Regions from separate parts of the Thalassospira sp. B30-1 genome, predicted to be linked through region 3. Evidence: riboswitches for the same ligand, from Rfam matches in the RefSeq annotation. Region 3 holds a riboswitch; each other region holds the start of a gene.
The links. Region 3 has a riboswitch for cobalamin ahead of IT971_RS02770 (ABC transporter substrate-binding protein). Riboswitches for the same ligand answer to the same signal wherever they lie in the genome.

Region 1 (3,277 bases), 660 kb from region 3:
CTTTGCCCCAGATCGACGGCTTCGCTTCCATCGGTAACAAGTCCAGGCTGGGCGGCAAGCAGATGCATCGGAAATGTCCGTTTCTTTTATCGTGTGCTGGTTCAAGATCATCCGCCCGCACAACGTTGTCGACCGGATGATCTTACAATTTCAAAACGTCACGATGCCTTGATTGCCGCTTCGATGGCACCGCGATCCAAGCCATGCAAGCCGATCACCACCAGTTCCGACCGGCGCGTTTCGGTTTCGGCCCACGGCCGGTCGAAATAACGCTGGAACCTCTCACCAACGCCCTGAACAACCTGGCGCATCGGCTTGCCGGGAATATCAAGAAAACCCTTGATCCGTAGGACATCGAACTGACGCACGACATCAATCAGGCGTTTTTCAAGTACGGCCGCATCGTCAACCGCGTCAAGTGACACGACAAAGCTTTCAAAATCGTCGTGGTCATGTTCGTGACCATCGTCATGATGTGAGGGGCGGCTATCAAGATCGTCTTCGGCCGCCGCTCCAAGTCCCAGCAAAACAGCATTTTCGACCTTCGAATGCGCGGTCGCGATGATCTTGACCGATGGGCGTTTCAGCTCGGCCCGGATATCTGCCTCTACCTTGGCAATTTCGGCAGCGCTCAGCAAATCGGTTTTGTTCAGAACCACCATATCCGCACAATGAAGCTGCTCTTCAAACAGTTCCTCAAGCGGGCTTTCATGATCAAGATTATCATCAGCCTCACGTTGGGCCTGAACCGCATGATGATCATGGGCAAACAGACCGTCGCGCAATGCCGCCCCGTCCAGAACAGCCACCACACCATCTACCGTGACCCGTGAACGGATTTCCGGCCAGTTGAACGCCTTGACCAACGGTTTTGGCAATGCCAGTCCTGACGTTTCGATAACGATATGATCAGGCGGCGTGTCGCGATCAATCAGGCCCTTGATGGTCGGCAGGAAATCATCGGCCACCGTGCAACAGATGCAACCGTTTGCAAGTTCGACAACGTCGTCCTCGGCACAACCCGATATGCCACATCCATTAATCACCTCGCGGTCCACGCCCAGATCACCAAATTCGTTGATGATCAGCGCAATCCGCTTACCCCCGGCATTTTCCAGCATATTGCGGATCATCGTGGTTTTGCCTGCACCAAGAAAACCGGTGATCACTGTTGCCGGAATTTTTCCAAGCTGTGCCATATTCAATTACCCTTAAATCTATGAATTCTGATCTATTTAACCGACATCGGAATGCCCGCAACCACAAGCGTCACCTGATTGGCAAGCTCGGCAATCCGTTGATGCAATCGTCCGGCATGATCACGAAAGCTGCGCGCCATGGCATTTTCCGGCACAATCCCGAAACCAACCTCGTTCGAAACCAGAAGAACTGGGATATCCAGCCCCGGCAAAAGGTCGCAAAGCCGGTCAAACTCGGCCCCGATATCGCGATCTTCCAGCATCAGATTGGTCAGCCAAAGCGTCAGGCAATCGACCAGAACCGGTTTACTGCCGTCGTGATTGCAGGCAGACAGGACAGCGCAAAGATCAAGCGGTTCCTCAATCGTTTGCCACATTTCGCCGCGCGATGATTTGTGAAGTTCGATGCGATTTGCCATTTCCTCGTCCCATGCACGACCGGTCGCGACATAAATACCGCCGCCTGCATGGTTGATCCGGTTTTCAGCAAACCGGCTTTTGCCCGATCTGGCACCGCCAAGGATCAGATGGATCCCGGCAAGCTGGCTGCTATCAGCCATATTCTGGGTCATACCCACTTTCCTTCGCCTTGACCTCCCACCGAGGCCGGATTGCGTTACCCCATATCCTTACGAACAGGAATACCGATGGCTGGTTTCCTGGCTGCGGGCATGAAAGCAATCCGCCTTCCCGGCATGTTGTCTGCAAATCAACATTACCGGTGGCTTGTGACATCACATCACCCGGATCACCCAACCCGTTACAGTTGCGGGGGCAGCACCGGCATCACACCGGTTTCCCATCACCAAACGGCAGCGCCGAACCTAGCAGCTTTACCCCCACGACCAAAGCCCAAACTCCGACCTAGCCATAAGGTCAGTATTTGTAAGAATTGACTGCTTGTCGGCGGTTATTCTTTAGGAGAACATAATTTTGTCACGATGGATCAGAGCCGACAAAAGCCGCCCGCGTGACCGCCGGACATTACAAAACAAACAAAGTCCGGATGCCGAAACCGCAAAGGGTTTCGGAAAAACTTCTTGGGGTTAATTGGAAATTTGCTGATCAAATGGCAATTCATGAACAAATTCAACGAATTCGGAATCTGAAATCAACAACCTGGCAGACCGTATCACGCGAAGACATGTGGCGCGGGCTGCTGGATAGATTGAGCTATAATGATCAATCCTTTCCCGAATTCCTGCAACATCATGCTGTAAATGGTGAAATATCATTGGCGCGTCGTGATGTTCGAAACATTTATGCCAGCCGCCCGACCTGTGGTGTTGTCGCGACCATCATTTGGTCGCATGCGCGTGGCATCCGCGTAAATGCGCTTTCTCTTCTGGTCCGTGACCTGACGAAACTCGTAGAATTGTTCGAAAATGACGATTTCGACGAAGATCAAATGTCACTGCTTCTGGGCCAGCCCGGGATATCCATCCCGACCGCCAGCAAAATGCTTTCAGCCTGTGGCAAGAAATACAAAGGCAAACCCGCCGCCATCATCGACGACACGATCATTCAGGTTATCGAAGCACCGGAATTTGCATCCGACTTTACGGAAATCAACGAGCTTCGCGGCAAATCGCGCAGTCGGCCTATTCCCTACTACGAAGCCTATCTTGACGATGTCGCGTCAATCTGTGGCAGATACGATGTCTCTGCCGATATGGTAGATCGCTTTTTGTCGGAATATGCACTTGTCGATGCGCAGGAAACCGATCAACGGAAATCCGCCTGAAAACTGATACCCTGTGTGGCATGTCATTCAAGCCCAACAGGGTATCGGCAACTGCACAGCCCCCTTTAATCAGTAACGCAGATTAACCCCGGTCACCCGCCAGCCCGGTTGATCGACGCCGGTTATATGTTCGATCCGGGTCACGCCAAGCGTATCGATATGAAATGATAAGGCCGCCTCAAGCGACAGACCAAGCGCATTGGCAAGGGCCGCGCGCACCGTCCCGCCGTGAATAACGGCCACAATATCGCGCCCGGCCCAATATCTTGTCAGCCGGTCAAATATTGGCCCAACCCGTTCGACAACGTCGCTGAAACTTTCCCCATTCGGAGGA
Region 2 (3,277 bases), 540 kb from region 3:
AATGTTATCACACACAATGCCCGACGCCCCGAAAAAGTTGATGAATTACGCCAGCACTGCGGCCATAGTGACCACCCGATTTAAGAACCAAGGCCAACCGCCGCATGCCCCGTATTGTCATTTGCAAAACCTGCCAACCAGCACCTGATGCTGATCCGGACCCAAAGACGGATTTTGTCGATGCGGATGGTTTTGTGCGGCAGTTAGGCACGGCACTTGATCAGGCGGAATTGCCCGAAACGTTTGAAATCACGCAGGTTGACTGCATGGGATCATGCAGCGACCCGACATCGGTTGCACTTCAGGGAACCGGGCGGGCAAGTTATCTTTTTGCCGGATTATCGGCACATCGTGATATTGACGATATCATTGCCACCTGCCGGGAATATCTGAACGCCCCGGATGGATGGATCGAAGACGCACGCGGCTGCGGACGTCTTCGATTTTGCCTTAAGGCCCGTATCCCGGCCCTGTGATTATGGCGCAACCGAAACAGTCATGACCTGACGCAGTGGCTTATCGCCAACGGCAAGCTGGCTATGGTCATTGGCCGTAAGGGTCACGATAACCTCATTATCGCCCGCTGGAAGGTCTGCGATATGAAGCCACGGGCCATACAGGCGGGCGATCTTGGTGCCGTTAACATAGACATGAGCATGTCCCTCGCCCGGGATATGGGGACTGCTGGCATGTTCGGGGGCAAAACGGAAATTCTGCACCAAGAGATGCAGGTTCCAGCCACTGACCGGATCGGGCGCAATGGCAACATCAAGCCTTGGCGCATCAACGGCATCGGGCAGTGAAATGACGGCATCATGGCTGGCATGGGCACCGTTGACATTCATCGTGTCATGCGTATCACCATGGGCACTTTCCCCATGCGCGCGCGGATCGGAATGGTCATGACCATCAAGGGTGATGCCATTGCCCGCCGCCACCAGAAAGCCAATCCCGCCGCCAAAAACAAGCCCGATCCCGAAAAGAGCAAGTGAACGTGGCATTTCGTTTATCCAGACAAATCAATGAAAGAAAACAGGCGCGGAATATACCGCGCCTGATCAATGTGATTGCGTTTTACGCTTCCCGGTCGGCTTCACGCCGCCAGAAATGCCCGGCAAACAGCCCGGTCAACACCCAGGCCACCGCCCCGATACCAAAGGCACGCGCAGCAAACAGCGCGCCGAGTTCGGTCGGCACGGGACCGCTGAACTGATCGGGTTCCGGCGCACCGATAACATGGGGCGCCAGAAGCAGAACAACCGCCGCCCCCCACGCCAGCCAGTTCCGGCCAAAGGCGATCAGCCAAACCGCAAGTGCCGCGGTTGCCACCGTCGCAAACCACCAGATTTGCCGTTCATAGACATCGGCCGCAGCAACACCGGGCACCTCTGGCGCCAAGGTGAAGCCCGGTGCGAAATGCACGATGACAAACCCTGCAATGCCCCAGATGATGCCATTGCGCGCCGTCACCACATGACCACGATTTTCGGCAAAGGCCATGGCCGCGATCAGGATCAGTGCATAGCCGGTATAGACCAGCATGGTGAACAGGATGCTTAGCCCGTCACGCAGCGGATCAATCCCGCCGACATCCTGATGCGCGCTAACCGCGTCACCGCCGAAATGCACAAGGGCACCGGTTTCATACAGCTCCGCATGCAGCAAAACGGGCTGCACAAAATACAGCTGTAGCAGGGCCGCAATAAGCCCCGCTGCAGCACCAGCGAACAACGCGCTGGTTACTATGCGTGTGAACATGACTTAGTGGCAGGGAAAGCCGGTCGCGTGGCGCACATCGTGTGCCGCATCATGAAGCAGGTCCGCCTGAACGTGGCCGGTCACAAAGACAATCGCCATGCCGAAAACGGCACAGGCAAGGATCGGCAGAAGAACGGATTTTTTCGAAACGGCAAATGCCGCGGTCTGCGTGGTCATAGAAATCTCCTTTGCTGTCACACCCGACAGTCGGTTCGGGTCCATGCCTGGCAGGTCTCCTGGCTTGCGGGTCTTCATGCGTCGCCGACCTTCCCTGCTTTCGCAAGTGGTATGATGGCGGGCACTCGTCGCATACAGTCGCGGGGGCGGCTTTGGCTTTGACCGTCAAACAGACGGCTTTCCAAATTCCCTCTTCGTTTCCCAACCCCGAGCAGAGCGGGAAAAACCAAGCCATTCGTTTATGACGGTAATTTTGCGCAAGTGCAATGTGAAAACCACGCAGGCCGGGTGATCATTCGACGAACATATTCGCCCGATTGTCGATCTGCGACTGGAATGCCCGCAAAGATCAGTGCGGGGGTGGCTTAGTCGTGTGTGACGTGGGCAAAGACATCTCGAACAACACGGGAAATATGTTCGTCATCAATCTGATAGAAGATATGACGCCCGTTGCGCTCGGAGGCCAGAATGCGCTGATCGCGCAACTGACGCAGATGATGGCTGGTAAGCGACTGCGACATGCCCGATGCCTCGGCCAGTTCGCCAACGGTTTGCGGTTTTTCCATGCAGCGCAGAACAAGCTGCAACCGCCCGGCATCCCCCAAAAGCGCAAAGATTTTTGCCGCCGCCTCGATATCGGGCAGCGACAGGTTATGACCGGTGGCGCGCGACGCATCACGCGTTACGGCTTCCCCCTGTTCGGTGGAAAGGCCAAGACGTGCCGCGGTATCGCATTCCTGACAATCGTCACCATCATTATTGGCGCTGACCACGACCGGGCGGGCCGGTGTGACTTCGACTTTACGTGATTTTGCTTTGCTTTGTGACATGCCACTATTTTCCACGCCCTGCATCGCTTGGCAAGGGGACTTGATGTTTGCGTGCATGGAACTCCGCCACGCAGGGAACGTTACAGGTATGACACATCATCGAAAGTGCCCACCAGAACAAGGAGACACACCGATGCAAGAGCAAACAGCACTCGACATTTTTAATCTGCGCCAGTCCCACGACAGTTGGGAACGGAATGTTGCCGGTTACTGCGCGAAAAACGACATGCAGGTCGGAAATCTGCCCAAAGAGGTAACCGGCCCCTATAACGAGATGAATGAGGCGTGGGAAAAGCTTAAGGCCGAAGGCGATGCCGCAAGCAACGCCACCGCAGAGTAGTTCCACAAGGCGACCGCAAATCTTGAAAAAGCATGGAACGATATGATTGGCAGGTAAATTGCCGGTTTTATGCCCTTTATAGAGAATGCCCCAAAATCGCCTTTTCATTGCAAATCGATGACATGATTACGCGCCAGATTGAAATTGTCTGGAAAAGCAAAAGGAGGCTCCC
Region 3 (3,277 bases):
ACTGTGATTGCAAATGGTGGCCTGATGAATACACAGAACTCTTGATCAATTGCCTGATTCTCCAGACAGGGTGAAAACCGCTTTTCAGGATGGTTTTGGTTGCTATAGTTCATATTAGAGAAACAAAGGAGTTTGGCGATGCCTGTGTTTGAAGAGATGTCTGAGCTGATTGACAGATACTGCGAAGGCGAAGGTGTTGCCGAGACGCCGGTAAAGGCGGTGCATCTGTATCGTGCGACCGGGCCGTCGATGAAAGTTCCGACAATCTACAAGCCATGCCTTTGCATTATCGCGTCAGGTGCCAAAGAGGTCACTCTGGGCGAGGCGGTTTTCAGTTATGCGCCCGGAAAGTATCTGGTGGCGTCGGTCGACCTGCCGATTGTCGGCTGTGTGACAAATGCCAGTGCAGCACTTCCGTATCGCAGTTTGTCGATTGAACTGGATGGTCAGATGTTGGGCGATCTTGTCACCCAGATTGATCTTCAGGTCGGCTCGGCATCCGAAAGCGATTGCGGTCTTCATGTCGATAACGCCAGCGATACCTTGCTGGATGCCGTGATGCGCCTGTTGCGCCTGTGCGATGAGAAAGACGATATTTCGGTGATGGCGCCGATGCTTCTGCGCGAAGTGCATTATCGCCTTCTGCGCGGCCTTCAGGGGGCCAGGATTGCGCAAATCGGCATGGGCGGCAGCAACATGCAACGCATTTCCAAGATCATCCGCCTTATGAAGGACGATTTTGCCGCACCGCTTCGGGTCGATGATCTGGCGGCACAGGCGAATATGAGCCCGTCTTCCTTCCATCATCATTTCAAGCAGGTAACCTCCATGAGCCCGCTTCAGTATCAGAAACGCCTTCGCCTGACGATGGCGCGCCAGATGATGCTGACCGAAATGAAGGATGCGGCAACCGCGGCCTATGAAGTCGGATATGAAAGCGCATCACAATTCAGCCGTGAATATGCCCGCATGTTTGGCGCGCCACCGATGCGCGATGTCTCGGCGATCCTTGGGCGGCTGGGCGGCGATGGCACGGCGGCGGCGAACGCCTATTGAAAATTGTAATCATTGCGATTTATTCGCAATTGGCTTGACCGGCCTTCGTGACTATGTGACACCGATAGATGTCAGTATCCGACAAGGATAAAGGGAATTCGAAGCCGTCCGTGAAGACGGTTAACCGAAGCTGCCCCCGCAACTGTAGGCGGTGAGTGTTTCCTTCTGAAAGCCACTGGGATATTTCCCGGGAAGGCAGGAAAACACAACGACCCGCGAGCCAGGAGACCTGCTGACATGAATACGACGGACCGGGCGGGGTGCCCCGGAGGATGTCGGTATATGTCACCGTTCCGGGCGGGCTGAAAGCCATTGGACCGCCCTTGGATCCCGGCATTTCCCGCCATTTTTCAGCACTTTAGCCAGTCCCTTGACCATAGTAGCTTTGATGTTATGTTATAACATAACATTTATTGGTTTGGTATGTCCGGTCGGGAAATGAAATTCCCGATCAGCATATCCATGAAAGGACGCAAAGTGATTGAACTGAACAAAAAGGTTCTTGCAGTCGGGGTGTTTGCTGCAGGACTGGCTTCTTTCGCGCAATACGCATCTGCCACGGAATATCCGCTCACACTGGAAAATTGTGGTCGAACCCTGACCTTTGATCAGGCTCCGAACCGTGTCGTATCGCTTGGCCAAAGCAGCACTGAACTGCTTTATCTTCTGGGACTGACCGACAGGGTGGTCGGAACGGCCGTATGGCTTGGCCCGGTGCAGGAACAGTTTCGCGACGTCAACGCCACCATTCCGCGTCTGGCAGACAACGATCCCAGCTTTGAAAGTGTGGTCGGCCAGAAACCCGATATGGTCGCAACCCAGTTCCAATGGCATATCGGCCCGAATGGCAAGGTCGGAACGATTGACCAGTTTGCTGAACTTTCAATCCCGGTCTATACCGCACCAGCCGATTGCGTCGGTAAGGACAACACCACGGGCGGTGACGGAACGCGGATTGATGCCTTTTCGATGGATCAGATCTATCAGGGGATAGCCGACCTTTCGAAAATCTTCGATGTCGAGGAACGCGGCGCAGATCTGATTGCCGATTTCAAAGCCCGCGAACAGGCTGCGCGCGAAAAAGTTGCCGCCGTGAATGGCAAGGGAATTTCGGCACTGTTCTGGTTTTCCAGCGCCGAAATCGATGTTGATCCGTTTGTTGCCGGGCAGAAAGGCGCACCGGCCTATGTCATGTCGATCCTTGGTGTGGAGAATGTCATCGACAGTGATGATGAATGGCCCACAGTCGGGTGGGAAACCATCGCACGAACCAATCCCGATATCATTGCGATTGGCAAAATGGATCGTCGCCGTTTTCCGGCCGATGACTGGGAACTGAAAATGCAGTTCCTGAAATCCGATCCGGTAACCCGTCAGATGAATGCGGTCAAAAGCGGAAATATCGTCGTCATGGATGCCCAGTCGATGAACCCGACCATGCGGACAATCGACGGCATTGAAACCCTGGCCAAGGCAATCGAGGCGTTCGAGGCAACCCAGTGATCGGGCCAATGATCGGGAATATCATTTCCAGCCCCGTTTTCATGAAACGCATCAGCGTGGCATTTGCCGCGCTGATGTTGCTGGCAGCGGTCCTGGCGGTTGCCGCATCGGTGGGCGAAACAGCGATCCCGGTGGGCACGGTGATCAATACGATTGCCAATCATTTGTGGGATGCCGGTCATCCGGTGGATGCGATTGATGCCGGTATAATCTGGAACTATCGGCTGAGCCGCGCCATCGTTGCCGCAAGTTGCGGGGCGGCCTTGGCCGTTTCCGGTGCGGTCCTGCAGGCGCTTTTGCGCAACAGTCTTGCCGATCCCTATCTGCTCGGCATTTCGGCCGGGGCATCGACCGGTGCGGTCAGCATCGTGATCCTAGGTCTTGGGGCCGGGATGCTTTCGCTGTCACTTGGTGCATTTATCGGCGCAGTGGCGGCATTCGCCTTTGTGACCCTTCTGGCGTTACAGGCCGGGCGCGGCACGGGGGCGATCATTCTGGCCGGGATTGCCGGATCGCAGATGTTCAATGCCCTGACATCCTTCATTGTCACCAAATCGGCTAGTGCCGAGCAGGCGCGCGGCATCATGTTCTGGCTTCTGGGCAATCTTAGCGGCGTGCGCTGGCCCGATGTGTGGCTGGCTTTACCCGTGGCTCTTGTCGGGCTTGTCGTGTGTCTTTGGCATGCTCGCGCACTTGATGCCTTTACATTTGGTAGGGA

Region 1: another riboswitch for cobalamin. It lies ahead of cobU (bifunctional adenosylcobinamide kinase/adenosylcobinamide-phosphate guanylyltransferase); the one in region 3 lies ahead of IT971_RS02770 (ABC transporter substrate-binding protein).
Region 2: another riboswitch for cobalamin. It lies ahead of IT971_RS05350 (CbtB domain-containing protein); the one in region 3 lies ahead of IT971_RS02770 (ABC transporter substrate-binding protein).

What each region holds. Positions count from the first base shown of each region.
Region 1 covers NZ_CP065232.1:4,739,456-4,742,732, reverse strand. The annotation lists gene cobN (cobaltochelatase subunit CobN) at 1-68, opposite strand, end outside; gene cobW (cobalamin biosynthesis protein CobW) at 159-1,199, opposite strand; gene cobU (bifunctional adenosylcobinamide kinase/adenosylcobinamide-phosphate guanylyltransferase) at 1,232-1,771, opposite strand; cobalamin riboswitch at 1,831-2,055, opposite strand; gene IT971_RS22080 (hypothetical protein) at 2,368-2,943, shown strand; gene IT971_RS22075 (histidine phosphatase family protein) at 3,013-3,277, opposite strand, start outside.
Region 2 covers NZ_CP065232.1:1,155,206-1,158,482, reverse strand. The annotation lists gene IT971_RS05365 (DUF1636 domain-containing protein) at 105-476, shown strand; gene IT971_RS05360 (hypothetical protein) at 477-1,001, opposite strand; gene IT971_RS05355 (CbtA family protein) at 1,075-1,758, opposite strand; gene IT971_RS05350 (CbtB domain-containing protein) at 1,762-1,935, opposite strand; cobalamin riboswitch at 1,967-2,181, opposite strand; gene IT971_RS05345 (helix-turn-helix transcriptional regulator) at 2,301-2,765, opposite strand; gene IT971_RS05340 (hypothetical protein) at 2,899-3,105, shown strand.
Region 3 covers NZ_CP065232.1:612,371-615,647, forward strand. The annotation lists gene IT971_RS02765 (AraC family transcriptional regulator) at 139-1,056, shown strand; cobalamin riboswitch at 1,112-1,308, shown strand; gene IT971_RS02770 (ABC transporter substrate-binding protein) at 1,519-2,559, shown strand; gene IT971_RS02775 (iron ABC transporter permease) at 2,601-3,277, shown strand, end outside.